DNA from 3 places in the Paenibacillus lutimineralis genome. Region 2 is predicted to be linked to each of the others. Evidence: riboswitches for the same ligand, from Rfam matches in the RefSeq annotation. Region 2 holds a riboswitch; each other region holds the start of a gene.
The links. Region 2 has a riboswitch for cobalamin ahead of EI981_RS21500 (ABC transporter substrate-binding protein). Riboswitches for the same ligand answer to the same signal wherever they lie in the genome.
Positions count from the first base shown of each region.

Region 1 (10,368 bases), 2.4 Mb from region 2:
CCAGTTCACAATGCCGGAGCATTCGCCATTAATGATACGGGTTGATTTATTGGGAGCCTTAGTGTTAAAGATCTCCTGTAATTGCAATGTCATTTGAGTCCATCCCCTAATATTAATAATCTACTAAGCTATCAGTGTCAAAAATAGGATTATGATGCGCAGGATTCGCACTCTTCAATCGTTAATGCACGGCTGCGGACATAATAAGTCGTCTTGATGCCAGCCTTCCAGGCATGCAGATGCAGATCCAGGAATTCGGTTGCTTTGATGTCCGGGCGTACATACAGGTTGAAGCTTTGCGCCTGGTCGATATGGCGTTGACGGGCGCTGGCCATATTGATGGACCAGTGCTGATCGATCATGAACGCCGTCTTGTAGTACCAGATCGTCTTCTCGGATAGGTCCGGAGCAGGGTTCGCGACTTTATAAGTTGTCTTCTCTTCATAGGAGAGAAGTTCATAGAGCGGATCGATGCTGGCGGTAGAGCCGGCGATGATCGAGGTCGATCCGTTCGGCGCGATGGCGAACATCCAGGCGTTGCGTACGCCGTTCTCATGGACTTGCCCCATCAGCTCTTTCCATTGCTCTGTTGTTACGAATTTGCCTTCACGCGAACCGTCGACATAGCCACGGGAAGTGAAGTAATGTCCGGTATCCCAGTCCGAGCCTGTGAACTTCGGATAGCGGCCTTTTTCAATAGCCAGTTCCATACTTGATCTGATCAGCAGGAAGTTGATCTTCTCGTATAGAGCGTCGTTATATTGTACAGCCTCCTCGGATTCCCAGCGAATGCCCTCAAGTGCGAGCAGGTGGTGCAGCCCGAAGGTACCAAGCCCGATAGCGCGGTATTGGCTGTTGGTATATTGTGCTTGAAGCACCTCGATATTGTTAATGTCAATTACGTTGTCCAGCATGCGCGTCTGAATCGGTACGAGACGATCCAGGACTCCGGCAGGTACAGCACGTGCCAGGTGGATCGAGTTCAGGTTGCAGACGACGAAATCGCCAGGGATTTTGGAGATCACGATCCGGGTCTGTCCATCTTTGGTCACGAGCTCCTCCTGCTCAACCACTGTTGGCGATTGATTTTGCATAATTTCCGTACATAGGTTGGAGGAATAGACCATACCGTGGTTACGGTTCGGGTTCGCACGGTTGACGGTATCGCGATAGAACATGTAAGGCGTTCCTGTCTCAAGCTGCGACTTCATAATCCGCTTCATAATGTCGATGGCCGGCATTGTGATACGGGACAGGGTAGGGTGATCCACAGCCTCTTGATATTTCTCGCGGAATTCGCCCTTGCCAACTTCCTCATCATAGAAATCTTCCAAGCCAAGTGGACGTCCGTTTGCGTCCTTCCAACCCATCGTCTTCTTCACTTCATGTGGGCAGAACAGGTTCCACTCACCCCGTGCTTCGACGGCCTCCATGAATAAGTCAGGCAGACATATGCCATGGAAAATATCATGCGCACGCATCCGCTCATCCCCGTTGTTGAGTTTCAGGTCGAGGAAGGAGAGGATATCTTTATGGAATACGTCAAGGTAGACGGCGATTGCTCCTTTGCGTGTACCAAGCTGATCTACGCTGACCGCGGTGTTGTTAAGCTGACGAATCCAAGGGATGACGCCAGAGCTCGTATTCTTATGGCCACGGATATCTGATCCACGAGCCCGGACTTTGCCGAGGTAGACACCGATTCCGCCGCCCATTTTGCTGAGGCGAGCTACATCGGTATTGGAGTCGAAGATCCCTTCGAGGGAATCGTCAACCGTATCGATGAAGCAGCTGGAGAGCTGTCCGGCTACCTTCTTGCCGGCGTTGGACATCGTTGGCGTTGCCGCAGTCATGTAAATATTGCTCATTGCCCAGTAGGCTTCTTTGACGAGTTCCATCCGTTTCTCTGTGGGTTCTTTATGCATCAAGTACATCGCAATTACCATGTAGCGTTCTTGTGGCAGCTCCATGGTCCGGCCTTCAAAGTCATTAGCCAGATAACGCTCGGATAGCGTAAGCAGCCCGATATAATCGAACAGTAAATCGCAGGATGGGTCAATCACCTCTCCAAGCTCATCAATTTGTTCCTTCGTATAATACTCTAGCAATTCTTCACGATAGATACCGCTCTTGCATAGGTCGGAGATCAGATGATAGAACGAACCGTAGGGCTGATCCGGATAAGATTTATAGCGGCGGTTCACGGCGGCCTTCTTATATAGGGATGTCAGCAGGGCGCGGGCAGCGGCAAATTTCCACTCCGGCTCTTCCTTGGTCACGAGCTCAAGCGCAGACATCGTGAACGCGCTGCTAATCTCTTCTCCAGTAACGACATCGCGTCTTAATTTAGATTGCACACCGCGCAGCAGGCGCTCCTTATCGATTTTGTTCAATTCCTCCAGAATACGGTCGGCGTAGATGCCCAGGCGTTCGCTGTCGAACGCCAACTGGCGGTTATTAGGTTTGGTTACGAATGATGGCATGGAATATCCTCGCTTTCGTGATATAAGGTCAAGCAGCAGCCGAAGCTGTGCGAAGCTACAAAACTTGTTATTTAAAATTGTAAATAAATAGCGAAAAAAAGGGGCGCAGATGAAGTATGTCGCGCCGGTTAAGTATATATTTCGCCAATGTTCACTGTGAGAAACATCACAGATTATCAATTATACAAGAAACGAGGTTGGCTAGAAAGAGTACAAGGGTTCCCAATCTATAACTTTTTGGGCTGCCAAGCTCTCTGAAATCCTTATAATTCGCTGGTTAGAGCTGCCTCGATAGAGCAGGGAGGGGTCTCTTAAATTTTTTATAAATCTCCCATCGACAAGAACATCGCAGCGTTCCAGCAGGCCAAATTCCGGTGTCCCCGGCATGGCCAACAGTTCTTCAAATGTATATCCAGTATATATCCAGATCGGAACCGGACCAGCTTCCTGGCGCAGTAGATCAATGAAATCGTTGACCTCTTCGGCAGAGAAAAATGGATCGCCGCCAAGAATAGAGACCCCGCTTAATAGAGGGTTATTCTTAATATCCAAGATAATCTCTGCCTGCCGTTCTTCTGTAAATAGCTCTCCATATTTGAAGTTCCACGTTGCCGGACTGAAACAGCCCGGACAACGATGGCGGCATCCGCTGATGAAGATAGAGGCGCGCAGGCCTTCGCCTTCATTTATAGATTCCGGGTAGTAACCGCAAATGTTCATATCCCGTGCTTCACCCGATCGCGGACCTCTGCCTGCTTAGCGGCGTTGAAGCGTGTCTGATAGTCTCCTGTTAAGTAGCCCGTAACCCTGCGCAGGCGACGGATATGCACATCATTCTCATGCTGGCCGCAGGATGGGCAGGTAGCTCCGATAATCCCTTCATAGCCGCAGGACGTGCAGCGGTCAATCGGATGGTTAATGCTGAAATAGCTAACTTGCTTGGACAGCGCAAATTTTACAATGTTGATGAATGCAGCCGGATTGTTGCGGGCATTCCCATCTAGCTCGATATAAGAGATAGCGCCCGCGTTGCAAAGATCATGGAACGGTGCTTCAAGCTCAATCTTCTTCGCTGCACTTATGGTATAGTACACCGGAATATGGAATGAATTTGTATAGTATTCACGGTCTACGATTTCAGACACCTTGCCGTATACAGCACGGTCACGCTTGGTGAATTTGCCAGACAGCCCTTCGGCAGGGGTTGCGAACAGAGTAATATTTAGATTGTGGCGCTTACTCTGCTCGTCGCAATATTTACGCATATAAGAGATCAGGTCATAAGCCTTGCGATATACTTCCTCATCTTCGCCATGGTGCTTGCCGTACAGTGCTTTCATGCATTCCGCCAGCCCGATGAATCCGATAGACAGGCTGCCGTGCTTGAGCAGGTCCCCAACCTGATCGTCAGGGGAGAGATGTTCGCCACCTTCCCAGACGCCTTCGCGCATCATGAAGTCGGAAGCTTTGGCCTTCTGGCGGGACTGAATCTCGAAGCGATGCAGTAAGCCGTCAGTCGCGATGTCCATATAATGCTTCAGCTCGCGGTAGAAGCCGCGCTCATCGGCTTCTCTACGCCGTCCTAGCGCGATACCATGCTCCAGTCCGAGCTTGACGAGGTTAATCGTGTTAAAGGACAGATTCCCTTTACCGGACAGATGGTTGCGTCCGAAGCGATCGCTTAATACGCGAGTACGACATCCCATGGTTGCGAATTCTGTATCCGGATTGGCCGGATCATAGTATTGCAGGTTCAGAGGCGCATCCAGGTTAGCGAAGTTTGGATACAGTCGTTTGGCTGAGCACTCCGCAGCCATCAGGAATAGATGGTAGTTCGGATCTTCCTTCTCTTGGTTGACACCTTGCTTACATTTGAAGATTTGGATCGGGAAGACCGGTGTCTCACCGCTGCCCAGACCGCGCATCGTCGCCTTCAGTAGGGATTGGATGACCAATTGTCCCTCTGGAGATGTGCAAGTGCCATAGTTGATGCTGGTGAACGGGATTTGCCCGCCGGCCCGGCTCGACATCGTATTCAAGTTATGAATCAGGCTCTCAGCAGCCTGTAAAGTTTCTGATTCGGTCTCTTTGGAGGCATATTTGAAAGTTCTTGGATATTGCTCCTGAAGGTCGCTACGACCCATGGAGATCTCACCCAAGTCCGCCGCTTCGTCTCCTTCTTCGAAGTAATCAAGCCCTTTGCGGAAGTACTTCACGAACGATTTACTTACATAAGGGGCCAGATCGTAATCCAGCTTATTGGCTGAGACGCCGCCGTATTGGGCATTTTGCTGGGATTGGAAAATGATCGCCACCAGCGCCATAGCTGTCATGATCGAATTAGGTGGACGGACGCTGCCATTGCCGGTGTTGAAGCCCCCGGCGAGCAGTTTATCAAATGGGATGAAGATGCAGTTCGTCGTGCCGATGGCATATTGATCCAGGTCATGTACATAGACGATATTGTCCTGAATAGCTTGTACCAGATGGTTAGGCATCACAAAGTGATTCGCATACCATTTGGCATACTCACTGCCAAATTTGCTCATTTTGCCGGAGAAGCTCTCGCCGTTCAGGTTTGCATTCTCGCGCAGTGCATCAAGGTTGGAGCTGGCAACGATTTCTTCCCCTAAATGAATCACCTCATCCAGCATTTGCTCCTGATCCGTATAAATTCGATTTAATAAAGCCATAACTAAGTGCTCCCCTCTAATTACTAGACATTATAGACATATAAAAAGCATTTCCAACCTGCCTCAAGGTCGAAAATGCCCGATTGCGCTCAATCAAACACAGTACTCCTGTGTTCCGATAGTGTATAGCTGAAATAGTATGTAGCAGCTGCAAACGGACACCTGCCTGATTCCTCGCAGGTCATTAGCGGTGTCATTGAAACAGGCAGGTCTCCTGGCTTCCGGGTCATTCAGCGGCGCCTTCCCGCAGGCTTATTTACCCGCAGTGGCATGATGCCGACGAATCGCTTATAGAGGTTGTTCAAAAAGTTCGCTTTTGATCTCGAAGTAAATCCTGAAAACCGACCTTTTTGAACACTCACTTATAGAGGTTGTTAAGCCTCTCAAGCTTCCGGTCACAGTGGCGGGACCGCAGCGGATTTGCACCGCGCTTCCCTTTTAAGATCCGGTAGTGTAAAATGCTCCGAACCACCTGTTCATACTATATTTGGTTGTCTGGAATTGATCATAGCCCAATATATTGTGTTTGTAAACAGGTCATATGGGGGATTTAAGAGTGAAAATTAACTGAAAAACAGTAGAAAGCAGACGTGATGCGGCGAGTCAGGGCCGAAAAAAAAATGTGAACTTTTATGGACCACACAGATGCTTAAATTGGATAGCAATTGGAGAGTAGGGGGAGATTCGGCTGGCAACTAGTAAACCGTCTCTAACGAAACGTGATAACGTTATTAGGATGAAAAGGGGCTAGTAAAGATTGTAACGAAACGGGGTATCGCTATTTAACCAAAATAGAGGATCTCAGCATGAACTTAGCTCAAATAACGATATGTAGTTTCGTTAGATTTAATTTGCTCTTGTGTTCGCGGCAATAGCGTTCTGTAGTTTCGTTAGAAATATCTGAGCAGATCAAGTGATTCTGAGTTTGAATTCCACCTTATGTTATGGTTAGAATAGAATTAATATGGAATGGAAAGGAAGTCTTGAAGATGGCAATTGTAGAAGTGACGGTCATTCCGGTAGGAACGGGGAGCACAAGTCTTAGCTCTTATGTAGCCGAGTTGCAGCGAGTGTTGGAGAAGCAGGCAGGTATTACATATACGCTGACATCCATGAGCACGATTATAGAGGGCCAGCTTGACGATATATTCACGGCAATTCGGGCCATTCATGAAGCGCCATTCCAATCTGGGGCTATGCGGGTATCGACCTCGATCAAGATCGATGATCGCCGCGATAAAGAGAGCTCCTCCGAGCAGAAGCTGCGTTCCGTTCGTGAGAAGCTTTAGAGTAATGACTATACTTTTTGCTTGCATTTTTCTGAAAAAGCGTTATAATATTTTTTGTTTCTATTTATAAGTGATTATGCTGATGTAGCTCAGTAGGTAGAGCAACGCACTCGTAATGCGTAGGTCGGTGGTTCGAATCCTCTCATCAGCATCCTTATTTATTTAAGCGTGGCGCGGCTTCCGAGCTTTTCGGGGGCCGTGCTTTTTTGCAAAAAGAGCAGTTCATCTACCATTCATCTACCCTTTATTTGAGTAAAGTGATGTTTTTGCTATTGCGGGCTTATTGAAACTCGTTGCTATTATACATAAGATAATTGAAAGAAGAAGTATTTTTCTAGGAGGTTAGAAATGAAGAAATTTATGGCTGGTGTTGTCGTTGGAGTACTCCTCTTCGGGCTTGCATTTGTTCTCTCCAGCTCCATCAGGTCTCGAATGAATGTGCAAAAGGGGATTTATAGCATCAAAAAAATTGACGGCTCCTTGGTATCGGAGGGCGCTGTGATAGGTGGGATTGTCTATGCACCAGTTAGAGCGATGGCTGCTGCAGTCGGAGCTCCGTTAACTGTGGAGGGTAAGACGATCTTCGTAGGTGAACCGGCCATCTCGCAGAGCCAAACGGAAGCCAAAGTGTTAAGCAAGGAGGTGCTTGAATGGACTAATCGGATTAATCATTTACGTGGTGTAATCAATAAATGCGAAGTTAACATAGAGGTGAAAAAGGGAGAAATGACTACCTTAGTTGCGAAAATTAAGGAGGAGAAGGCGTCGAAACAAAAATCGCCTGATCGTCTCAAGATGCTCGAAGCAGATATCAAGGAGAGCAATAATTACATAATGGAGCTTCAGAAGGATATCACCACAGCAGAGGGGGAAATATTGAAGCTGCAAAAGAAAATAGACGCAAGTCAGTAGGTTATTAAATAAGCAAGCCAACCACTGCTCTTTGAAGCGGCATGTGTACGTGGAGTCGTGTATTAGCACGGCTCCTTACTATTTCTATCATAAGAATATGCCATATCACGAAGTAACATAAACGGATTGACTAACGTTAGAGATATATAAATAAGAATAACGCTTTGCCTGGGAGGTCTTATGATCAAGTGTCTAAAACTGAACGGTGTGAGCGCTTTATATGGACTTCATTTTTCACTGCAAATTGAACTGATGTTGGAGCCTTATCGGCTTGCGAGAGTAACAGGCATCGAATTGGGACAGATGAATACAATTATCGGTTGGGCGATGCTAGTGATCTTAATTGTTGTTTCATTCCTGATGTACTGTCTGACGAATCTCTCATTGGGTAGCGGGGGAGTGAAGTTTTGGACATCAATACTATGGCTGCCGTATGCTGTGGTGTTTATGTATGTGATTACGAGTCTGTTCCTGATTACGGATCGAGGGGAGACCCCGCCACCTGTGATGGGATTGTTAGTCATATTAGCTACGCTGCTCTATCCTCTGTATATCCTATTTCTTAATTTCCTTACTTACATACGCAATGAAACTGATAATTAGAGAAAGTACTTGCGAGGAAATCAGCTTACTGCAGGACAGATGATGATCGTAGCCAAAGCTCTAATGGGCAGCCCCTTCAATTCGTGAAGGGGCTAATTTACTGAGTTTCAATGATCCTCTTGAAGCGGACTCTGGTCTTGGCTCACGATGGAAGGGGAATGAAAGGCAGATAAATATAAAATTCCCGGCAGTATAGAAGTACCGCCGGGATAGTGTATAATCAGATAGTGGCTTGAAGTAAGCTATTTGGTTTAGTTAGCGTACGTGTAGCTATCATTTGTCTTGTTCAATAGCTTTTTAAATCCGGGTGAAGCATACAGCTTCTTGTCTTTGGTAATGAACAGAACCTCAGTGTTGGGAATGCTCTCGGCAAACTTCAGTCCTTTTTCTACGCCCATGAGAACAAGCGCAGTGTCCATCGTGTCAGCATCGGTCGAGCGGTCGGTAATGATCGTAACGCTGCTGATGTTATTATCGACAGGGTAGCCTGTCTTGGGATCAAGGATATGCGGATACATTTTGCCGTCTTCGATGAAATAACGCTCGTATATCCCTGCGGTAACGACAGTCTTATCATTCACAGGAACGGTGCCAATTGGTTTACCGCGCTCCTGATCGGGATCCTGGATGCCGATACTCCAATCTTTGCCGCCAGGCTTCTGCCCCATGGCAAAAATGTTGCCGCCTAGGTCGATAATCGCACTATGGAAGCCTTGATCCGCCAAATAGTCGTAAACGCGGTCAGCGGCATAGCCTTTACCATAGGAACCGAGGTCGATGTCCATACCTTTTTCCGTCAGGTACAGCTCATGCTTGGCTTCATTCAGCTCCAGCTTATGGTAGTCGCACAGCTTCTGCATGGCAGCGATATCTTCGGGAGCAGGGACATGGGCGCCTTCATGGCCGATATTCCACAGGCCGACAAGCCTGCCGATCGTTGGGTCCAGCAATCCTTCCGAACGCTTGGCATAATCGACAGCATAGGCGACAAGATCGTAAGTTTCCTTGGACACTTGGACTGGAGCAATACCAGCATTCGCGTTAACCTTGTATATTTCGCTGTTCTCGTTATTTCTGCTGATCTGATAATCGATCTGTTTCAGCAGTACACCGATTTCATCGAGATTTTTCTTGGTAGCCCGATTATCATAAATCTTGATATTTACTACTGTATCAAAGATAAAATAGGTTTCCTTCATAGGTTCAACGGTTTTATCTTGTGTCTCGCTGCTGGAACCGGGAGCTGAGCTATTTCCCGAATTTCCACAGCCAGCTAGCAGGGAACCGGCGAGAGACATCGTTACCAGTAAAATAGCGGCTTTCTTCATATTCATCGGATTAACCTCTTTTCTGCCTGTCATTTATCGTCCTTGATTGTAGCAGAAATGGAACAGTACTAAAAGTACAAATTTTCACAATTAAAAAATATCTTCAATTTTAAATGATTATTTTGTGAAAAGACAAGGGAAGAGACATTTATCACACTTCTGTGATGAAAGTTACATGTATAATGAGTTCATCTAAGATTTATATTATCAAAAAATAAGGAAACAAGGAGTTGCACATGAAACGCGGAGATCTTCTGCTGATCGGATTAGTTGTAATTATTGCATTGGCCTTTATTATTCCACGATGGTTCGATCGAGATGCAAGTGAAAAAAATCACAACGAACTTCGGACTGCTAAAATTACGGTGGATGGGAAATTATTTAAAGAGGTAACTCTTACTCAAGAAGAGCAGACCATTGAAGTGGAAAATGAACATGGGCTTAATATTCTGAAAGTTCATGATTACGGTATTGAAATGTTTGATGCGGATTGCCCTGATAAAGTATGTCTTTCCTTCGGATTTGTGGATCGGACGGGAGGTACGATTATCTGTCTTCCGCATAAACTGATGGTCGAGATCGAAGGCCCATCAGAGGAGGATGGTATCGATGCAACGGTTAAATGAGCAGTCTAATATCGCGCTTAAAAGAACAGTGATCGTCGCTATCTTCGCTGCGGTGGCTGTCGTGTTAAGCATGGTTGAATCCTTGATTCCCCTCAATATGGGTGTACCTGGCGCTAAGCTGGGACTTGCAAATATTATGGTGTTGACCTGTCTCTATTTCTTACGAGCTCGGGATGCCATGATGATGGTGCTGCTTAAGACTTTGCTGACCGCCTTTATCTTCGGCACGTTCTCAAGCTTCTTATTTAGTATCATGGGGGCTTTGTTCAGCTTTGTGGCGATGTGGTTCCTATTACTGATTGGGCGCGATAAGCTTAGCTTCATCGGTATTAGCATCGTTGGCGGGATCGCCCATAATATCGGGCAGCTAACCGCTGCTTGTATTTATTTCAACACGACGAAAATATTCTACTATTTGCCGATGCTGCTGATTA
Region 1 is NZ_CP034346.1:757,600-767,967, forward strand. Features, by position in the region: gene EI981_RS03210 (ribonucleotide-diphosphate reductase subunit beta) at 1-87, opposite strand, end outside; gene EI981_RS03215 (ribonucleoside-diphosphate reductase subunit alpha) at 150-2,483, opposite strand; gene nrdG (anaerobic ribonucleoside-triphosphate reductase activating protein) at 2,685-3,203, opposite strand; gene EI981_RS03225 (anaerobic ribonucleoside triphosphate reductase) at 3,200-5,176, opposite strand; cobalamin riboswitch at 5,364-5,667, opposite strand; gene EI981_RS03230 (MTH1187 family thiamine-binding protein) at 6,166-6,465, shown strand; tRNA gene EI981_RS03235 (tRNA-Thr) at 6,544-6,616, shown strand; gene EI981_RS03240 (hypothetical protein) at 6,814-7,377, shown strand; gene EI981_RS03245 (hypothetical protein) at 7,558-7,980, shown strand; gene EI981_RS03250 (FAD:protein FMN transferase) at 8,232-9,314, opposite strand; gene EI981_RS03255 (NusG domain II-containing protein) at 9,545-9,934, shown strand; gene EI981_RS03260 (Gx transporter family protein) at 9,918-10,368, shown strand, end outside.
Region 1: linked by a shared signal. The riboswitch ahead of EI981_RS03225 (anaerobic ribonucleoside triphosphate reductase) and the one ahead of EI981_RS21500 (ABC transporter substrate-binding protein) in region 2 are both predicted to bind cobalamin.

Region 2 (10,368 bases):
AGTCCTAGCTCACCGAGCAGCTGCTCATGCCCCTGTTCATGCGAGGCATGCGAGGCGATCATATAATGCGCAGTTTCTGGTGCAAGGCGTTGCGCGATTAATGCTGCTGCACTAGAGATAAACCCGTCAATTACGACCGGACAATGGTGAGCAGCAGCAGCCAGGATCACCCCAGTCAAGCCGGCAATTTCAAGTCCGCCGACCTTGGATAATACATCCAGCGGATCGTTCACATTCGGCTGGTTAACATCAATTGCCTTCTGCACGATAGCAATCTTATGCTGAAGGCGTTCGTCATTGAGACCCGTTCCTCGACCAACGCATTCCTGCGGTGATTTTCCGGTCAACACGCTCATAACTGCCGCACTGGCCGTAGTATTACCGATCCCCATTTCGCCAGTCACGAACAGTCTTGATCCATTTGCTACTGCACCCTTCACCGTATCGATTCCCGCCAGCACGGCCGCTTCCGCTTCCTCACGGCTCATCGCCGGACCTTTGGCCATGTTCGCTGTTCCATAGCGGATCTTCTTCATGACGAGCTCCGGGTGCGACAACTCGGCATTTACTCCGATGTCCACGCACATCACTTCGGCTCCGGCTTGACGAGCCAGTACATTCACTGCTGCACCGCCGGCCAGGAAGTTATGTACCATCTGCGGCGTTACCTCCGCTGGAAAAGCACTGATGCCTTCCTCGCACACACCATGATCAGCAGCCATGACAATGACAGAACGCTTAGATAAATCGGGATGTACATTCCCTGTTATTCCTGCTAGCTTCACGGCCAGATTCTCCAGCTTCCCGAGACTCCCCGGCGGCTTGGTTAACTGATCGAGATGCTCAGCCGCTGCTGCTGAAGCAGCCTCGTCCGGAGCTGAGATTTTATCGATAATTTGTGCGATTAAATGATTCATGTGTATATCCCCTTCCTGGTGCGTGATGTGCGACTATATCATAACTAACTATATCACTAGTGTTGCAAGATCATGCTGCAAAATATGAACTAGCGAAACGTAGTTCCGCTAGTATAGAATAACCTATCATTCAAGCCCCATGTTTACCGCTAGTTTCCTTGCGCAGTAATAACTGCGGCTCTCCGTGATCCGGGTGCGCAACGATATGCGACTGCACCTGAAAGACCGATTCAATCAATTCGGAATTAATTATTTCCGCTGGTGAACCTTCAGCTACAATTCTGCCCTGATGAAGTACAAGCAAGTGGTCGCAATACAGAGCAGCAAGGTTGAGATCATGCATAACAGATACGACCGTCAAACCCGCTTCACGTTGCCAGCTGGCAACCAGCTCCATGAACTGCGTCTGATGTCGGATATCCAGATAGGTTGTCGGCTCATCAAGCAGGACGATCTCAGGTTGCTGGGCCATCACTTTGCCCAAGGCGACCCGCTGCCGCTGTCCTCCGCTCAATACATGAAGCGGACGATGCGCTAAATCATTCAACTCGAGCTTATCCATAATACCGTCCATTAGACGCTGAGCGGCTTCACTATCTTCTCTGCCGCGCCAATTCTGGAACGGAAACCGCCCCATTTCAATCACTTCCCGGACAGGGTAAGCTACTGGTGGAAGCCCATCCTGCTGCAGAACCGCCAGCTTGCGCGACAGCTTCTTGCGCCCGTATTCGGCAATCAACCTGCCATCCAGACTGATCTCACCGCGGTTCGGCTTCTCTACTCCGGACAAGAGGCTAATCAGCGTTGATTTCCCACTGCCATTTGGACCGATAATGCCCCAAAACTGTCCGCGTTGAACCCGCCAGTTTATATCCTTGAGTACGGAGAGACTTCCATATGATTTATCTATATGCCGCACTTCAATCAACGCATCTCCACCTCTCTCTCCTTCTTCTTGCGATACAGCAAATAAGCAAAGAAAGGCGCCCCTACGAAGGCAGTGACAATTCCCAACGGTATCTCAATCGGTGCCAGCAGCGAGCGCGCTGCCAGATCGCTCCACATCATAAAGATGCCCCCGCCGAGCGCGGAGAGCGGAATAATCAGGCGATAATCGGGACCCGTAATAAGCCGAATAATATGAGGTACCACCAAGCCAACAAAGCCAATCACCCCGGATACCGAGACGGCCGCTGCCGTGAGCAGCGTGGCCACGAATAACACTGATAATTTGGTGAATTCCACATTGAGTCCCGTATGGGTTGCTTGCCGCTCTCCAAGCGCCAGCAAATTCAGCGTCCTGGCCCGGCTCCAGAGGTAAATAATCCCCAGCGCCAAATATGGCAACAGGATGGCCGTATACGACCATCCTCGCAAGCTTAAGGACCCCATCGTCCAATATAAAATTTCATTCACCGTCTTCTTCGACATTGCTGTCAGAAAAGATACAACCGCCCCCAGGAAGGATTGCATCACGACACCCGATAGAATTAAATTTTCGATCGGTATTTTCCCGTTCTCCCGTGCCAGCCACATTACGATCCACAACGTTAATGAACCCGTTAAAAATGCGATAGCCGGCAGTGTGAACACTCCAATCACGGAGTACTGCCAGCCAAGGAAGATCAGTACCGCGGCCCCTAGCGCTGAACCCGATGACACGCCAAGGGTGAATGGATCAGAGAGCGGGTTGCGCAGTACTCCCTGGAAAGCAGAGCCCGCTACCGCGAGCGAAGCACCGACCAGCAGGCCAAGCATCACTCGCGGAAGGCGAACCTTCATAACAATCTGTTCAGAAGCCATGCTCCAATCTGGAGTGATATGATCGCCAATCCATGGAATATGATGCGCGAGAATGGCGATAATCTCTCCAGCAGGCAAATATACTGAGCCAACCCCGATACAGATCAAGATGGTGATTGCGAGCAAAGCAAGACCTATGATTCCGTATCCGGCCAGCTTCTTCCTCATGGCTGCATCAATTCCGGATAGATTGCTTTGGCTACTTCAATCAGTCCTTGGGTTACGCGCGGTCCTGGACGGCTGAGCAAATTGTCATCCAGTCCAATGACCTGATCATTCTTCACCGCCGTAATTTGATCCCAACCGCTGCGTTCTTTTATAATCTCGGCCAAGGTCTTGTTATTATCAATGACGCTCTTGGCATATAGGATAACATCAGGATTTGCCTTAATAATATTCTCTTCGTTAATTTGACTCCAACCTTCTATATCGGAAGCTACGTTAGTGCCTCCGGCAAGTGTGATCATCTCGTCCATGAACTCACCTTTACCAACCGTCCAGCCTGGCGAAAACTCGATATATACCTTTTTCTTATCTTCCTCTTTAACCGTTTTGACGGCTTCAGTTACTTGATTCAGCTCATCCTGCATCTGCTTCACAACTTGCTCCGCCTCAGCCTGGTGATCCGTAATTTGTCCAATCATCTTAATATGGTCCATCACATCAGTAACTGTCTTCGGATTGGATTTAAATACTTTAATCCCGAGATCAGTCAAGCTCTTGATCGTCTCTTCCTTGATCATCGTCCCTGTTACAACGACAAGATCCGGCTCAGCCGCTACAACGGATTCTACATTAACTTGGAAGCCGCCCATCTTCGGCTTGGACAGCGCTGCTTCCGGATAATCATCATTATCCGAGACGCCGACAATCTGCTCGTCCAGCCCGATCGCGAACAAACCTTCCGTCTCCGATGGTGACAAGGAGACAATCTTCTGCGGAGCCGCATCAAATGTGACCTCTGTGCCGAAATCATCCTTAACAGTAAGCGGGTAAGCTGTATGCTGTGCTTCCCCTGCATTTCCGCTATTGCTGCTCTGCTCAGCAGCCTGATTCGTACTATTATTTGCCGCCCCGTTCGTGGCATTATTCGTTGAATTATTGGCGCCACACCCTGCAACGACCATAATTACGAGCGTCAGCAGCGCAGCCGCCCATATTTTTCTCCAGTTCTTCAAGTTTTCCCTCTCCTTTTGAATAAGTTCTTGTACGCCATTGCTTGTGCTAGCAGCCTCGATCAGGTTTTCTTATCAAAGCCGACTTTTTGAACTACTACTTAAAACAAAGAAAACCCGATCCGATGGGATGGGTTACGTCTACAAAGTATTATGCCTGATCCAAACAGAGCATGAAGTCTCCATTTACAGATTGCAATCTTAGCTTAGCAGAACGTCATCCTTTCCTCGAAGGACCGTCTCATATACTCGCGGCAGGTCTCCTGACTTACAGGTTATGACTTGAAGCCCACCTTCCCATCAACCTGACAGTTGACAGTGGCAAATTGGACTTCGTCCCTGTTTACAGTGGCGGGACCGCGCCGGACTCACACCGGCTTCCCTTTTCACCCGAGTGTATGGCGTCATACGCCGCCAACTCAGGACCAGCAAGTATTTATTTAATTCATTAGCTTAAAGCAAGGCTATCTTCTCTATTGGATTATAGGTGAAAAGAAGATTGAACACAATATCCAAAACCGTTCATGCACCGTTATCTACTGCTGCAATACTGTAATAAGATAGTCTTATCCCGTTCACTCGCTCCTGCATAGCCACACATTGCGAATAAAGGAACCCTTAAGAATTTTTCCTTGGTCCATGATCATAAGGCCCACCTCGCGAATCTCCTCCTCAAGTGGCTCTGAAGAGACGATAACCGACTGGATGCTAATCCGCTTTAGACTAGTGAGCATTCTAATCCGTTCATCTCGCGGAAGTACCGAACACAGATTATAAGGCATATCAAGAACAGCGGCATCATAATGCTCATCTATCTCGTTCATATCACCGATCTCTACCAAGCCTTTCGAATCATAGCCAAAATGGTGCAAATTCACACGCGCTCCCTTAATCGCTAGCGGATTAATATCCCGGCCGACAATATCCATCCCTATCGACAACGCCTCGATCAGCACATTCCCCATGCCGCAGCAGGGATCGATCAACCGCAGTCCATTCGGTTGAGGCGCCGCGATATTAACTAATGCGCGAGCAACTGGGGTGCTCAGTCCGGTCGAGTAATTTTGCGGCTTATGCTTATGCTCAAGCCAGACCGACCGTGCCGGATAGCAGCTTCCCAGTGTCCAGCGCCCGTTATGAGAGAGCAAGCCATAGATCAGATCCGGCGTACGCATCTCCGCCTTGCCGCGAATAATACTCCCGACTTGGCGCTCCATCTGCCGCTGCTGCTCGTAGCTGCGTGGATCACCATTTTTGATATATTTTACTTTAAATGTTCTATTATTAAGCTCCAGCTCGGCAGCCCGCCGCAGCAGTTCCTCCCAAGAAACTTCGCTGATCAATACATCCATCCTCAGCGATAGATAAGGACTACGATTCGGATCGATCAGAATGGGCGTATCCACGAATGGGTACGGTCCAACAGGATCAACGGCGTATCCGAATAGCGCCTGCAGCTCCATCCTGCACAGATCACGCTCCGTCTCATGACAGGCAAAGGGATAAATATAGCGGCTGGAACTCTCCGTTTGCTGCATCAAATCTCTCATTCCTCTTTTGGCAAATTGAATTCTTCAGAGCACCATCATACCCCTTTTCCCCGAAAAAAGAAAAGAAGAGTCGGTCCCCGTTAAGATCAGGACAACTTTAGTTTCATAATCTCCCCCGGCGAAACTTTGCTGTCCCAGAAGTCAGCATCTGGATTCATCAGCATGTTCAGCGTGGATATCACACCACCATGGGTCACAACAAGCAGGATGGAAGGATTAGCGTTCCCGCTAACCGCAAGCTCCTTCGATTTCTGCACCAGTTCCCTTTGAAAGTCGGCGACCCTGTTCTGGAACAGCTCCCATGATTCCCCTTCCGGTGGTGTATACAGCTTGGGATTGTCAATCCAGGCACGATAGAGTGGGTTATGCTCTAGCATTTCATAGGTTTTGCCTTCCCAAGCACCAAAGTTCATCTCCTTAAGTCTTGGATCATAGACAGCTTGTGCAGTCAAATCAGGACGGATCAATTGCAAGGTCTGGCGACAGCGCTTCAGGTCACTGCAATATACACCGGCAAAGGATTGACCAGCCAGCTTACTCCGCAGCGGAGTAAGACCGGAAGCCTCCCCAGGCAACAACTCCTCATCGCTATGGCCTTGATATTTACGCTGCAGATTCCACCCTGTCAATCCATGCCGGATTAACCACCACTCCACTCCCTCATAGCTTTCATTCATTATGTCGAGTCCTCCTTGTTACGCCCGTGATGGATCAACAGCCAGTGAAGTGGTTAGGAAATCCGCTAAATAATTGAGCATTTCCTCGGAATCGACCTTGCTCTCCGTCTTGTATATTTCGCTGCGTGCGGCAATTCTCTGCGTCGTTCCCATCATAATATGCGACAGGATCTGTGCCATCATCGCTGGATGAGTCTCCGCACGAATCGATCCGTCACCCTTTCCTTCTTCAATGATTTGTTCTATCAAATCGATTCCCTGCTTCGTGAAGCTCTGATACCGATCCTCCAGCTCCGGCGTTGGATAGGAGGACTGATAGAATTGATCGAACATCGCGGCAAAGCGAAAATAATCTGGTCGGGTCTGGTACATGCGGACGAAGGTAGCAAAATAATCATGCAGCTTCTCCAGCCCATCTTTGCCTTTGAGCTTCTCACCCAGCAAATCGCTCATTTCATTCAAAATTCGGATCTGAATATCAAATACAATCTCATGAATCGAGCTGTAATATTTATACAAGGTTACCCGGCTAATCTCCGCCTTCTTGACGATATCGACAATGGTGATGGAGATCAGCCCTTTTTCTAATACAAGTTCATAGGCAGCCTCCATAATTTGCTCCCGCCGCGACTGACGCATTAAATCCAATTCCTGCTCCCATTTCGTACTCAAACGAATTCACTCCTATCTATCCGTTACGCATTTTATATTCAATGTTCATAGTGTTTCCATTACGTAAATAGCCTTTATGCTGCTTAGCTTACTCTATCCGGTAACTGAAATCAACAGCTATGGCGGCGGATCTATTTCCCCTGCTATCTTGCTACGACAACAAAACCAAAGGATGGGGTTGACACGGTGTTAACACCATAATATGATTACAACATAGGGATTACATCGTGTAAATACACTTTATTCAATGTATCCCTGTATTCAATACATTTTTTTATTTTTAACACGTTTCACACTTATGAACTTATCACATCAATATTTCCCTATGAATGACTATGGACAATGGAGGAGAATTTCATGAAAAAGGTAACAGCCGTACTTATCGGAGCTGGAAATCGCGGTGCCCTGGCCTACGCCACTTACGCATTGGAGCATCCAGAAGAGCTTCAATTCGTCGCGATCGCGGAACCGGACCAAGGGCGAAGAGAAGCCTTCCAGAAGGCCCATAACCTCCCAGACTCCGCCTGTTATACCTCGTGGGAGGAGATGCTGCAAGAGCCGAAGCTGGCCGATGCTGCCCTGATCTGTACGCAGGATCAATACCATTTCGACCCGGCGATCAAAGCCTTTGAAACCGGATATCATATCCTTCTTGAGAAGCCGATGTCGACGGACCCTGTCGAAGTCGTAAAGTTAGGGCAGCATGCCGTTAAATACGAACGCATATTCAACATCTGTCATGTGCTCCGCTATACGGAGTTTTTCGGGACGCTCAAAAAAATGGTCGAGGACAAAAAAATCGGCGAGCTCGTCTCCATCCAGCATAATGAGAATGTGGCCTATTGGCATCAGGCCCATAGCTATGTCCGCGGCAATTGGAGAAATTCCCGTGAGTCGAGTCCAATGATCCTGGCTAAATCATGTCATGACATGGATATTTTGCTGTGGCTGGCCGGAAGCGATTGCAGAAGCATTTCTTCCTTCGGCTCCCTGTCCCATTTCAAGGCCGAGAATGCGCCGCCTCAAGCTGCTGACCGCTGTACAGACAACTGTCCTCATGCTGAGGAATGCCCGTTCTTTGCCCCAAGATTTTATCTTGCTAACGAAGGCTGGCGTTATGCGCTAACCAATGATGTAAGCGAGGAGGGGACTATGAAGGCGCTCCGGGAAGGGCCATATGGCCGCTGCGTTTATAAGTGCGACAATGATGTTGTCGACCATCAAGTGGTCAATATTGAATTCGAGAACAACGTTACAGCAGCCTTTACAATGTGCGCGTTCACGAATGAATACGCCAGAACGATTAAGCTCATGGGTACTCGCGGCGAGGTAAAGGGCATTATGTCCTTCAATAAATGTGAGATTGAAATCACCGATTTCCTCACTGGGAAAAAAGAACTCATCTCTATGGAATCAGGCGTCGACGATCATGGTGGCGGCGACAGCGCGCTGATTGGCAACTTCGCCAATCTGGTACGCGAGGAGCGTATCCATGAAGGTCTGTCCTCAGCCAGCGTCTCTGTACAGAGCCATCTGATGTCCTTCGCGGCGGAAAAATCCCGGCTAGAGAACCAGGTCGTTGTCTTTAAAGATTTCGCGGAAGAGATCAAGTCCAGAATCTAGTATTTAAAAAATAGTATAAGGAAGGACAGCGTAGAACCCCGCTGTCCTTCCTTTTGCCTTGCTGAAAAAATCAACGATTGTAATCAAGATTCATCATTCGATAAATCATCGCTGCCGCCTCCGCCCGTGTCGCTTGAGTGGCTGGTGCAAACCGCCCCTGCGCGCGCCCATGTACGAGACCAACCTCAGAGGCTGCCTTGACCGCATCAAGAGCCCACTGGGCAACAGCTTGCTCGTCAAAATATGAGACTGTTGTTCCGGTCACCGGAAGCTCCTGATGCCGTAAATAATACGCTCGCATCAGCATGACCACCATTTCCTGACGTGTAATGTCCCGGTCAGGAGCAAATTCAGAGGCGCTTACCCCTAATACAAGGCCCTCCTGGACAGCGACCTGGACGTAAGCCCCATACCATGCATCAGGATCAACATCCTTGAACCCGGCAGCTTTACCTTCAGGCAGCTCCAGAGCTCTTGCCAGAAGAGCGGTAAATTCGGCACGGGTAATTGAACGGCCTGGCTCAAAGCGGCCCTCCTGCACTCCTTGAAGGATCCCCCTGGATTCCAGATAGGCGATCGCCTCGTATGCCCAATGGTTCTCTAGTACATCTGTGAAGGAAGCAGCTGCGACAAAAGCGCCATAACTTCCAGACCGGAAAATATCAGCGGACATTCCGTTCTCGCTGTAACGGAAATCGGACAACCTGGTCAGCTTCCCATCCTGAATCGTATATATAAATGCCGATTTCTTCGCTTCCACTTGAAGCGCAAAGTGCAATTTAACCGCTTCTTTCCAAGCAGTCAAATCCTTGACTACGCCGTCCGCCTCGACAGAGACTCCCAACTGCAGCAAGTTCCCTGCTGAATGTGCAGGCACATTTCTGGCATCGATCGCCTCAAAAAACTGTTCCCGGGATAATGAGGTCAGCTTCAATATTACCTTCGCTGGAGCCGCTCCGCCACCGAATGCCGACTCAATCCATTGGTCAAAAACCTGTCCCGGAATGTCCAGTTCAGTCCTGTCCCATTGTAGCGTCAACGTTTCTGTTCCCAATTGCTTAAGGGCAGACGCTGTTAATACAATCGCTTCGGCATTCTCCCTCATTTTCACCTTCACTTTACCATTATCCGGCGCAACAAGATCCTTGGCTTCAACGATCTGGTAGTTCGCCGGTGTCGGCTGCATTGGTCCGCTCTTCTGCGGATTTGTGGCGCCTGGTTCCGTAATGCCCGTATTTCCGCTGCCTCCTGCGCCGCTTCCGCCCCCTTGCTCCGGAGGAATAACCGTATTTCTCGTTTTAAAAGAGAGCACGCCGCCCGTGTTGTCTTGTTCTTTACCGTTGCTCTTTTTTATAGCAATGACTTTCCAATAGTAGGTCTTGCCTGGAGATAGAGCGGACACCGCCGCGGATGTATCCTCTGTCGTATGGTTCCAAATGACAGGCTGAAGCGAGGAATTTTCCGAGATCATCACGCGATAGCTGTCTGCCCTGGCCGACGGTTCCCAGCGAAGCGCAACCTTCGAGGCATTAACTTCTTGCACCCCGTCAGCAGGCTCGATAATACTGAATGGTCCAGGCTGGGCAGAAATATCTGTACCTGCCGGGAAGATCGATACCGCCTGCCCTGGCAGCAGCGTCAGTCTGACCGAACCGTCCTGGACAGGAAGCTCTTGCTCGATTAAATTGAGCCCTTCTATTCCGATCGAATAGACATCAATCGATGCTGTCCCTTTCCATTGAACCGGCAGCTTCCAGGTTCTATTCTCATAACCGTTCTTGCTGTAAGCGATAATTTCCTGATAGTCATCCTCATTCCACAGAGCTGGGAAGAATACATCCCCGCCATCCCGAAGCGTCTCTCCCTCCTGCTCTATAAGAAGGCTTCCGTCGCTTTGCTTGTGGCTGGTTACCCCTTCCGAGAGGGTTATGATTCCGTTCTGGTCGGAGAC
Region 2 is NZ_CP034346.1:4,806,990-4,817,357, forward strand. Features, by position in the region: gene cobT (nicotinate-nucleotide--dimethylbenzimidazole phosphoribosyltransferase) at 1-917, opposite strand, end outside; gene EI981_RS21490 (ABC transporter ATP-binding protein) at 1,048-1,836, opposite strand; gene EI981_RS21495 (FecCD family ABC transporter permease) at 1,842-2,888, opposite strand; gene EI981_RS21500 (ABC transporter substrate-binding protein) at 2,885-3,898, opposite strand; cobalamin riboswitch at 4,132-4,341, opposite strand; gene EI981_RS21505 (TRM11 family SAM-dependent methyltransferase) at 4,471-5,445, opposite strand; gene EI981_RS21510 (histidine phosphatase family protein) at 5,532-6,122, opposite strand; gene EI981_RS21515 (TetR/AcrR family transcriptional regulator) at 6,141-6,794, opposite strand; gene EI981_RS21520 (Gfo/Idh/MocA family protein) at 7,152-8,417, shown strand; gene EI981_RS21525 (S-layer homology domain-containing protein) at 8,488-10,368, opposite strand, start outside.

Region 3 (10,368 bases), 940 kb from region 2:
GTCGATTCCAATGAACAAACCGAATAATAAAGCAATGCAAAGTTTAAACACCATTTCCCAATCTGAAACCATAACATTTCTCCTTCAATTATATTGAGTATTATTTATTATCCCCTACGGGTAGAGATAAGCTCTCCCGAACTTAAAGAGGTTATTTAAAAAGTCCCCTTTGATCACGAAGTAACACTGAGAGCTATTCGACATCGAATCTTGAATTCAGCCGGGCCTTCCGGTACTCGCGTACCCACTACGTACGCTCCGCTCCTCATGCCCTAGCTTCATCCAACCTTCTCGGTGCTGAAAGTCTGACTTTTTAAACATGAACTTAAAGTAAACTCCATTTTATAATGAAGCACAAATAAAAAAAAGACTCAAAATGAGTCCCATAGTGCGAACGGTAAAATAATAGCCAATACAGCTAATGTCGTTCTGAAAACAATCTCCTGCAAAGATCCCGTATCGATCGCGACCGGCTTCGGCAAGAAGCGGAATTTCCGGTTCAAAGGCCAGAGTAGAGCAACCCCTTGATCATTCAAAAGATCGATGAGCGGATGTGAGGCATAAGCGGCGATAATCGTCCAATAATAGAAGTCAGGCAGTGGAGTTAACAAATAACCTAACAACACTAGGAACAACAAGGAGTGTGTCATCGTACGATGCTTAACGCGCAAGATTTGCAGCAGCCATGATAGCGGCAGCAGAATCTTGGCCATCGTTGATCCTCTCTTATCAATGTCCGCTAGCGGCCCTACCAGACATCCGATCAGCAGCGCTGCTCCCGATTCCCAGGATAGAAGCGGCTGATTGTAGTAGATGATGACGCATTCGGCCGCGACCAGCCCTGCTAAGGTGTGTGTCTTCTGAAGCATTCCATAATTCCTCCGTATCTCTAAGCTGTCTTCGCTATTATAGCAAAAAAATGAACGAAATAGTTTCATATTTTGTCTTGATACGACTTTTATTTACATTTTTTATCTATTAAGGAGGAGCTGCCCATTCGGATAGAGAAATCATTACTTACCACTTTACGTCTGGGGCGGAGCAGGCGAAAGTAGGGATTCCGCACGACGGTCGCCAGTGCACAGCGGACGTATAACATAGATATTCTAATTTCAGGGGTTGTTCGACGTTGGAGTTAATCCGGAGGATTGAAGAACTTCGGTTGGAATTAAATAAACTCTCCACACGCAAGCTGACCGACCGAAAAATCGTAATTCTGAGCCAGAAACTTGACCAATTACTCAACGAATATCATAAGAACAACAAGTAATGGATTTAGAGGAGCCGCCTAAAGCGGCTCCTTTATCACATCACCGCTATGCTTCCTATTAAACTCATAAAAAAAGCTATCCCGCTAATCGTAGATTAGTCGGGGTAGCCAATTTTATTTTCGATGATATCGTAGCAGTCAGGTGCTAACTAAAATTAGAAGCGAGCTGCAAGGTGAGCTGCACGTTTGATGCCGTCTTGAATAATCTCTTCCGCGCGATCCGGGAATTGATTGTGGCCTTCCACGATTACATTCTCGGTGTTCTTGATGCCCCAGAATGCCAGGATATTAGTTACATAATTCAAGGACATTTCCCAAGAAGCCATTGGTCCTTCGGAATATACCCCACCACGAGCGTGCAACAATGCTACTTTCTTGTCGCCAACAAGGCCTACAGGGCCTTCTGGAGTATATTTGAAAGTCTTACCCGCTTGGTTCAAATAGAACAGGTAAGTCAGAAGCTGAGCAGGAATGGTGAAGTTCCACAATGGGAACGCAAATACCACTTTGTCTGCGCTCAGGAATTGATCAAGGTATGAGTTCTCAAGTTCAACGGCCTTCACTTCCTCTGGAGTTGCTTCGAATCCGTTAGCCAGTTTGTACCCACCGTTAATCATATCGTTGTCATAGTACGGAAGGTTCGCATCAAATACGTTCACTTCAGTAACTTCATCCCCAGGATGATTTTCCTTGTAGGATTGCAAGAAACTTTCATACAATTTCACTGTTGCGGATTGCTCAACCGAACGGTTGTTAGCTTTGACGAATAATACTTTAGCCATTTTTATGGTTCCTCCTGGTGTAATTTACTATTTTCCTATCTACTAACTTTTTCTCTTGAAGTATCGTTAACATAGTAAATTACCCAAGGTGATTTGTCAATTGCAGTTTTTAGAAAATTTCTGTAGCTTTTATCACATTTTCATTATCTTGTTTTCAAAGAACTTGAAATCACTTTCTCCCTATAGGTTTCTGCTGCTGACACCATATGTGACAAAGCTGCGACAGTTTCCTCCTGTCCTCTTGTCTTCAGTCCGCAATCGGGGTTAATCCAGAATAACTGCGGATCTAGTACCTCCAGCGCTCGTTCGATCAGAGACAACATTTCTTCCTCGGAAGGAACTCTTGGACTATGAATATCATAGACGCCAAGCCCAATGCCGAGCGGGTAAGTATGTTCTTCGAAGCTGCTGATCAGTTCTCCATGGCTGCGCGATGTCTCGATCGAGATCACATCGGCATCCAGGGCCTGGATCGAATCAATGATGTCCTGGAATTCGCAATAGCACATATGCGTATGAATTTGCGTTGTATCTTGCACTGAACTTGTAGAAATCCGGAAAGCATTTACCGACCAGTCCAGATATTCCTGCCACTCCTCCCGTTTCAGAGGCAATCCTTCTCGAAGTGCAGGCTCATCCACCTGAATCATCTCGATCCCTGCTCTCTCCAGAGCCTCTACTTCTTCACGCAAGGCAAGAGCAATCTGATACGCAACATGCTTCCGAGGGATATCCGTCCGTACAAACGACCAGTTCAATATAGTGATCGGTCCGGTCAACATACCTTTAACTGGCTTCTGTGTCAGCGATTGAGCATATTGTGTCTCTTTTACAGTCATAGGCTGGCCGAATTCCACATCCCCGTAAATAATTGGCGGCTTCACGCAGCGCGTCCCATAGGACTGAACCCATCCACCACGTGTAAAAGCAAAACCAGGCAGCTTCTCGCCGAAAAATTCAACCATGTCCGTCCGTTCGAACTCTCCATGTACGAGTACATCCAAACCGATTTCTTCCTGGATTCGGATCCATTTATCAATTTCAGATTGAATGTATTGATCGTATTGCTCCGTGCTCCATTCGCCTTTGCGCCATTTCTGCCGTGCCGAACGCACTTCCTTCGTCTGCGGGAAGCTGCCGATGGTCGTGGTTGGAAGCAATGGCAGCTGCCATTTCTGTTCCTGCTGCACTCTGCGTGCTGCGAATTCATTCTTCCGCTCCGCAGGCTGCTGCAATGCCTGCTCAACCCTATTGCGTACATTATGACGATTACGGACCGGAGCAGCAGACAATGCCTGAATGGATTGCTCATTCTCCACAAATAAGGCAGGAATGGACGAGCTGCTGAACGATTCCTTTAGACTAGCGACTTCATCCAGTTTCTCTTCCGCAAAGGCCAGTGCCTCCTTCAGAAGCGGTTCTAGCTCCGTCTCTCCTTGCAGGCTGACCGGTACATGCAGTAAGCTGCCCGATGGCTGCACAATAACCTTTTCCGCCTCCGGAGCTAGCTCTACGATCTCATCCAACAGCTGCTTGGCCGCCTTCAGGTCGCTGCGCCAAATGTTGCGTCCATCGATGACTCCTGCTCCGAGCACCTTGCCTGCCGGATAGCCAAATTCTCGCAGTGCCGCAAGATTGCCCTCTAGACCGTGTATAAAATCCAAGCCAATTCCCTGCACCGGCAGAGCAATCACCTGCTGATAACCGGACACTGCGGCGAAGTAGGTTTGCAGCATGATGGAGATTCCCGGTACTTCCTGAACAATTTTCTTATAGATCGAATTAAGTTGCTGGATATCCTCTGCGGTTAGCTCTGTTACGAGAGCTGGCTCATCGATTTGTACCCAGGCTGCACCTTCTGCCGCAAGCTCACGCAGCACCTGAATATAGAGCGGCAGCAGCTTGTCGATCCAAACGCTGAACTCTCCCTCTGCATATCCTTTGGACAGTTTCAGGAACGTATACAAACCAAGTAATACGGGTTTGCCTTCAATTTGCAGAGCTTGCTTCGCTTCTCGGTACGCCTCTAGCGGATAATTTACAGTCAGCTTCGGCTCTCTGTCTCCAAGCTCAGGTACGATATAGTGGTAATTCGTATTGAACCACTTGGTCATCTCGCTAGCCGCAGCCTGTTTATTTCCTCTGGCGATAGCATAATAGGTGTCTAACGGTACTGCCACGCCGTCATACTCGAATCGTGCCGGGACTAATCCGAACATCACCGCCGTATCCAGCACATGATCATAATAGGTAAAATCACCGACTGGAATGACATCGATTCCTTTGCTTTGCTGCGTACGCAAATTGTCCAGGCGGATCGCCGTCAGTCGTTCCCGCAGTTCTGGCTCAGCGATTTGTCCTGCCCAATAAGCCTCAATCGCTTTTTTCCACTCCCGATTCCGTCCAATTCTTGGATACCCTAGATTACCGCTTACGATTTTGCTCAATTCAATCAACCTCCATGAATAATGTTTGATGAGACACACGTTCATAAATCCAGTCCAGTTTAAATAAAAAGAGGCTCCCTTTAAGCAGTGCTAAAGAGAACCTCTGTATGGATATACAATGGCAGTAATCTTTAACACCTCCCTATCTCCCGTAGGTAATGCAGTGTTGTCAGAATAGGCAGGTCTCCTGGCTCCAGATTCAACGTCTTCATGCTGCCTTCCCGATAGACTTGTATCAGTGGCAAGAATCGCAACGGACTCCTCTGTTACAGTGGCGGGACCGCGCCGGTATTGAACCGGACTTCCCTTTTAAGCTCCCAATCCATTAGACTGGAGCACCTATCCCCACAAATATTAAGTTGAGAGGTAGTTCAAAATTGGCCTGTTTGAACTTGTTTTATTCTTAGATATCATCATACATTGCATCGGGATACGATACAACCAGTAGTCTTATCGGAATTTACTATAACTAGTTATAATTGTCCTGAACCGCCTTTTGCAGCATACCAATACAGCGATCGAGATCGGTCTTCACCTGCTTCTTGTAGAGCTTAGCCTTGTCCCGTCCATCTTCCGTAAAATGGTACAGTACAATCTCCTGAAAGTCGACGCTTGGATCATTTCCCTTCAACTGCTTAGTCCGATATAGAACTCCTTCCTGCACCAACTCATGTAAAGCCCGGTAAATCTCGCTCAGCGGAGGCACATACCCGAACAGCTTGAATTCCTCCTTCATTTCCTCCAGCATCTGATAACCATATCCACGCCGCTGCTCCACCTTCGTAATCAGGTATAACTTAATGTAAGCCCGCTGGGCAATCATAAAAGCCATGGGCTGTCACCCCCCTTTTGTTTCCAGTATACTTAATATATGAATTTTTCACAATAGTTGATTTAGTAGCCCTTTTTAAGTAGTGGAAAGGTAGCTAGATCGTCCTGAGAGTAGCAATTAAGGTAAAAGTAATTAAGCAGCATGAATTTGATCTTACTATTATGAATTTTTCATATAATGAAATTATAACACAAGAGTTTGTTGTCATTCCTTATTTCCAGCATTTAGTGCGAGATGACCGGTTGTGAAATAAGAAACTAGGAGTTTGGAAGCTTATACTTCCGTTGGAAAAGGAGTAAAATCAGTATGATTAGAATTTGATACTTATGATGAGTGGAAAGAAAATTACGATATAGTGGTACGAGATATTAAAAATAGGAAGCTCATCTATAGTTCCTATCGCGATTGGAGTGATAAGAGTAATGACGTTTGAACCGGAGAATAAACTCGAGGAAATTTTAATGACGGCAGCAACCGCCCCCTCTGCCCGATATGATTTTTACAAGGAACTGGTGGGTTCCAACATTTACACGATTCAATACGGAAGTGAAATTGATACGAATGAAGGAGTATTAAAAGAAGGTTCCTCGATTCAATTATTAAATATTGAAATCAACCAGAAATTATATATACCGATCTTTACATCATTACGCCGTTTACAAGAGGCCATTGATCAGGAAGTTAATTATTGTTCGATGAATGCCGTGGATTTCTTTCAATTAACTCGTGGCGCTGACGTATTTCTAAATCCAACTTCAAGCTATGGAAAAGAATTTACGGCAGAGGAAATAGAGTCCATTCTAAATGGATCCATTTTCAGCCCTTCCCAGCAATATGAAGTACAGAAAGAGACAGAGGTTATGATCGGACAACCGGCCATTATGCCAAAAGAGCTCCTTGATGTACTAAGCGAACTATTTGCGGATATGAAAGAAGTTAAGCTCGCCTATCATGCACATTTCTTCAACCCACAAATGGATGAGAGACCACACACACTCATCGCTCTTGAAGTGTGTGACAACATGAATGAGATTGTTGCCAAAGCAGGAATGGTGGCAAATTCCGTATACGTTCCTGACCCACCCGTTACATTTATTCAGTTGGATGGGTCATCAGGATTGGAAGATTACTTTAAGTCCAATGTGAAGCCTTTTTACAAAAAAAGAGTTCTTGGGCTATTCTAGCGTTCCTATACGTGTTATATCCAACTCGGCGAATCTACAGACCCGCACTAAATCCACCCTTGCTCCATGGCATAGCGCGTCAATTGTACCCGATTCTCTAAATGCAGCTTGTGCATGATATTCTTCAGATGGTTCTTAACGGTCTGATCGGAAATGTCGAGATCCTTAGCAATCTCCCGATTAGTCATCCCTCGGGCGACCAAATCGAGTATTTCACGTTCACGATTCGTAAGTGGATGGTGGCCGGTCTGATTCGGTTTCTGTAATGAAAACTCCTGTAAAATACGTAAAGCCAGCTCACTTGTCATCGGTGCTTCCTCACTGGCCACTGCGCGAAGATATTCAAGCCAAATACCCGGCTCAAGATTTTTCAGCAAATAGCCCTGCGCTCCCTGTTTCAAAGCCTCAAATAGATAAGCTACATTATCGGAGACGGTAACGAGCACAATTTTCACATAAGGAAATTTCAGCTTGATCTCTCTCGTCGTCGCAAGGCCGTCCTGACCTGGGAGATGGATGTCCAGTAGAATTAGATCTGGCATCCACATTTCCGTCTGTAATACAGCCTCCTCCCCACTCTCAGCAAATCCGATGATTTCAAAGCTCTCATCCTCCGAAAGGATGTCACTAATCGCTTCGCGAGCGTGGGGATGGTCATCAACGACCAATACGCGGGTTCTCATAATTTTCTTGTCCTCCTTGGATCATAATACAGGTCTCTCCAGACATCGATTCTACGGTTAAGCTCCAATGCATCTGTTCGGCTCGCTGCTTAATGATCCGCAGTCCGTACCGCTCCGGCGATAGTTCCCCTACTTTAAATCCATTCCCCCGGTCGATAATGCTCACTTGAAAAGCTCCTTCTTGCTCTCTTCCCTGCACAAAGATGTCCTGAACAGCGGCATGCTTGCTAGCGTTCACGATCGCTTCCCGGATGCAAGCAAGCAGCTCCAGCTTCTCCTTGGCTGACCACCGTTCCTCTGATAGTGTCCAAGCCAGATGCAGACCCAGTTGATACTCATCGGCAATCTGCTGAATTCGTTCCGGGAATGAGAGATGGTTCCCTTCCGCATCAATATCTGGCGGCAGCTTCAGATCGGATATCGCCTGCCTGACATAACGATTAACGTCCTGAATGGTCGTTCTGAGCTCATTTAAATCCGCCACTTCCCCGCTAGAATTCTGTCTTTTCTCCGCTCGATCCACTTTGACAGACAACAGGAACAATGATTGCGCGATGCCATCATGCAGTTCTCTGGCTAACTGCTCCCGCTCTTCCCAGCTCGCCTTAAGAGACCGCTCCTTCTGGAGTTCCTCCTGCATACTCTCCAGCTTGCGGAACCATTTATACTGCAAGGTCACACTAATCATGAACAGCAGCACGGGTGTTAAGTAATTGCCTGTATCCATCGATAAATACGGCATCAGAAATTGATGTCTGACATATTCCCAAATCCCGATCAGTAGCGTCGGGACAATTAAGATCATCCATTTTAACTGTCGATACGACATGCTGCACCTCCAATATCTACTTAATATAAGGTTGGTCCACCTGCCAACAGTATTATAAGCTATTATGCAAGGATGGGCATAAATCCAAGCAAAATAAAACCGCCCCATGCTCGGGCGGCATTTGAGCTAATGATTATAAACTCAACGCAGAATGATGATGTTCCTTCTTCTTCTCTTCTTCATAAAGGCGAATGCTGATCGCTAGACCCATGCAAATCATATTAATCACAAGCGAAGTTCCGCCATAACTGATAAATGGCAGCGTGATTCCGGTAAGTGGCATCAGTCCAATGAACATCCCGACATTCTCAAAGATTTGATAGAGGAGCATGGACACAATGCCTACGATTAGGTAAGGACCGGCTCGTTCCTTGCATTCCAATGATATCAATATCAAGCGATGGATGAGCACAAAATACAACAGCAGCACAACTGAACTACCGACAAAGCCGAATTCTTCAGCAATCACGACGAAAATTGAGTCCGAATATGTAAAAGGAACCCGATCGGACTGCACATTCTCCCCCTGCATATAGCCCTCGCCGCTCATACCGCCGGCAGCGATCGCCATCTTGGCATTTCTCGTATGATAAGCCGCATCATCCGTAGCCACCTCTGGCATCAGCCAAGGATCAATCCGATTGATCCAGTGTTGGCGGCCGATATCGACGAGAAATTGCTGAATCTCATCATGATGTTTCTTATATGCCCCAATCCCCCCGATGACTGCTCCTACCAATAAGACTGCTGCTAGAAAGGCATGGGTGTATTTAATATTCCCAATCCATAGCATACCGCCAAGTATGACAAGATAGCTTAGCGCGTTCCCCAGATCATTCTGCACCATAACTGCGGCGAATGGAATGAATGTAATGAGACACATCGGTAGGACGTCCCGCCAGAATCCCAGCTTAGGCTTTTGCTTGCGAAATAGTATATAACTTAGGAATAGCACTAGAGGCAGCTTGAAAAATTCAGCAGGTTGGAAGCTCATCCTAACCACCGGGATCGTCATCCATCCTGTGGCGTTATGATAGGTGTTCCCGATAAAATTTACGAGTACCAGCAGGCCGAGTCCAAGCAAGTAAATATAAGGAGCCAATTTGAGCAGAATCCGGTAATTGACCAAGGAGATAACAGCTAGAACAAAAAAACCAAAAATATAATATTTCAGCATTTGCATATGGTATCCCTGATACGCCGTGTTCATGGTTGCACTATACAGAACGGCGATGCTAATACCCATAAATAGCATCAGAATAAACAGAATGACGAAGTCAAATCTTTTTAACCTGTCTAGTATAAACATGGCTTCACATCTTCACTTTGGATTTGGACAAGCTGCTTCCACCAAGCTGAAATACAGTAAATTCTTGAATTTATATTATCATAATTCAACCACCGAAGGAATGATCTGGAATTGTATATCAGCAAAAAAACAGGACAGATCCCGAAAGATCTGCCCTGTAAGTAAACGAAGTTTTACCCAAATGCGAATTACAACATCTTATTGATTTCGTCCTTGATCGCTTCGGATTTCGGACCGAATACAACCTGAACTGCGCCTTGACCGAGTCTCATTACACCGGAAGCGCCTAGCTTCTTAAGTGCTGAATCATTCACCTTCTTATCATCCCTAACGACTAGGCGAAGACGAGTGATACATGCATCTACAGACTGAATATTGCTTGGTCCACCGATCTGCTCCAAGATCTGGGCAGCGCGACTGTCGGAGGAGGATACAACCCGATCCCCACTGGAGGCATCGGCCTCTGCGTCTTCTTCGCTATCATCTTCACGTCCAAGCGTCTTCAAGTTGAACTTGACGATGATAATGCGGAACAGGAAGTAGTACAACAGGAAGAATCCAACACCTACCGGCAGCAATATCCATGCGTTCGTCGACAGCTTCATGTTGACGAGATAGTCGATCAAACCAGCCGAGAAGGCGAATCCTAGCTTAACATCTAGCAGGTACATAATCAGTCCTGAAAGCCCAGTCAAAATCGCGTGCACAACATACAGGACTGGTGCAACGAACATAAACGCAAATTCAAGCGGTTCAGTAATACCTGTCAAGAAAGAAGCAACAGCGGAACCGATAACGAGAGAAGCTACCATTTTACGTTTGGATGGCTTAGCTGTATGAATAAACGCCAGCGCCGCACCCGGCATAGCAAACATCATGATTGGGAAGAAGCCGGTCATGAACATCCCTGCTGATTTATCTCCAGCGAAGAAACGCCACAAGTCACCGTGTACAACCTCACCAGCTGCATTCGTGAAATCACCGATTTGGAACCAGGCGATTGAATTCAGAACGTGATGCAAACCAAGCGGG
Region 3 is NZ_CP034346.1:3,866,097-3,876,464, forward strand. Features, by position in the region: gene EI981_RS16975 (MgtC/SapB family protein) at 1-72, opposite strand, end outside; gene EI981_RS16980 (metal-dependent hydrolase) at 372-869, opposite strand; gene EI981_RS16985 (aspartyl-phosphate phosphatase Spo0E family protein) at 1,130-1,270, shown strand; gene EI981_RS16990 (FMN-dependent NADH-azoreductase) at 1,426-2,052, opposite strand; gene metE (5-methyltetrahydropteroyltriglutamate--homocysteine S-methyltransferase) at 2,196-4,544, opposite strand; cobalamin riboswitch at 4,660-4,857, opposite strand; gene EI981_RS17000 (replication termination protein) at 4,969-5,331, opposite strand; gene EI981_RS17005 (enhanced serine sensitivity protein SseB C-terminal domain-containing protein) at 5,754-6,515, shown strand; gene EI981_RS17010 (response regulator) at 6,563-7,198, opposite strand; gene EI981_RS17015 (sensor histidine kinase) at 7,173-8,027, opposite strand; gene EI981_RS17020 (FtsW/RodA/SpoVE family cell cycle protein) at 8,161-9,330, opposite strand; gene EI981_RS17025 (PTS transporter subunit EIIC) at 9,525-10,368, opposite strand, start outside.
Region 3: linked by a shared signal. The riboswitch ahead of metE (5-methyltetrahydropteroyltriglutamate--homocysteine S-methyltransferase) and the one ahead of EI981_RS21500 (ABC transporter substrate-binding protein) in region 2 are both predicted to bind cobalamin.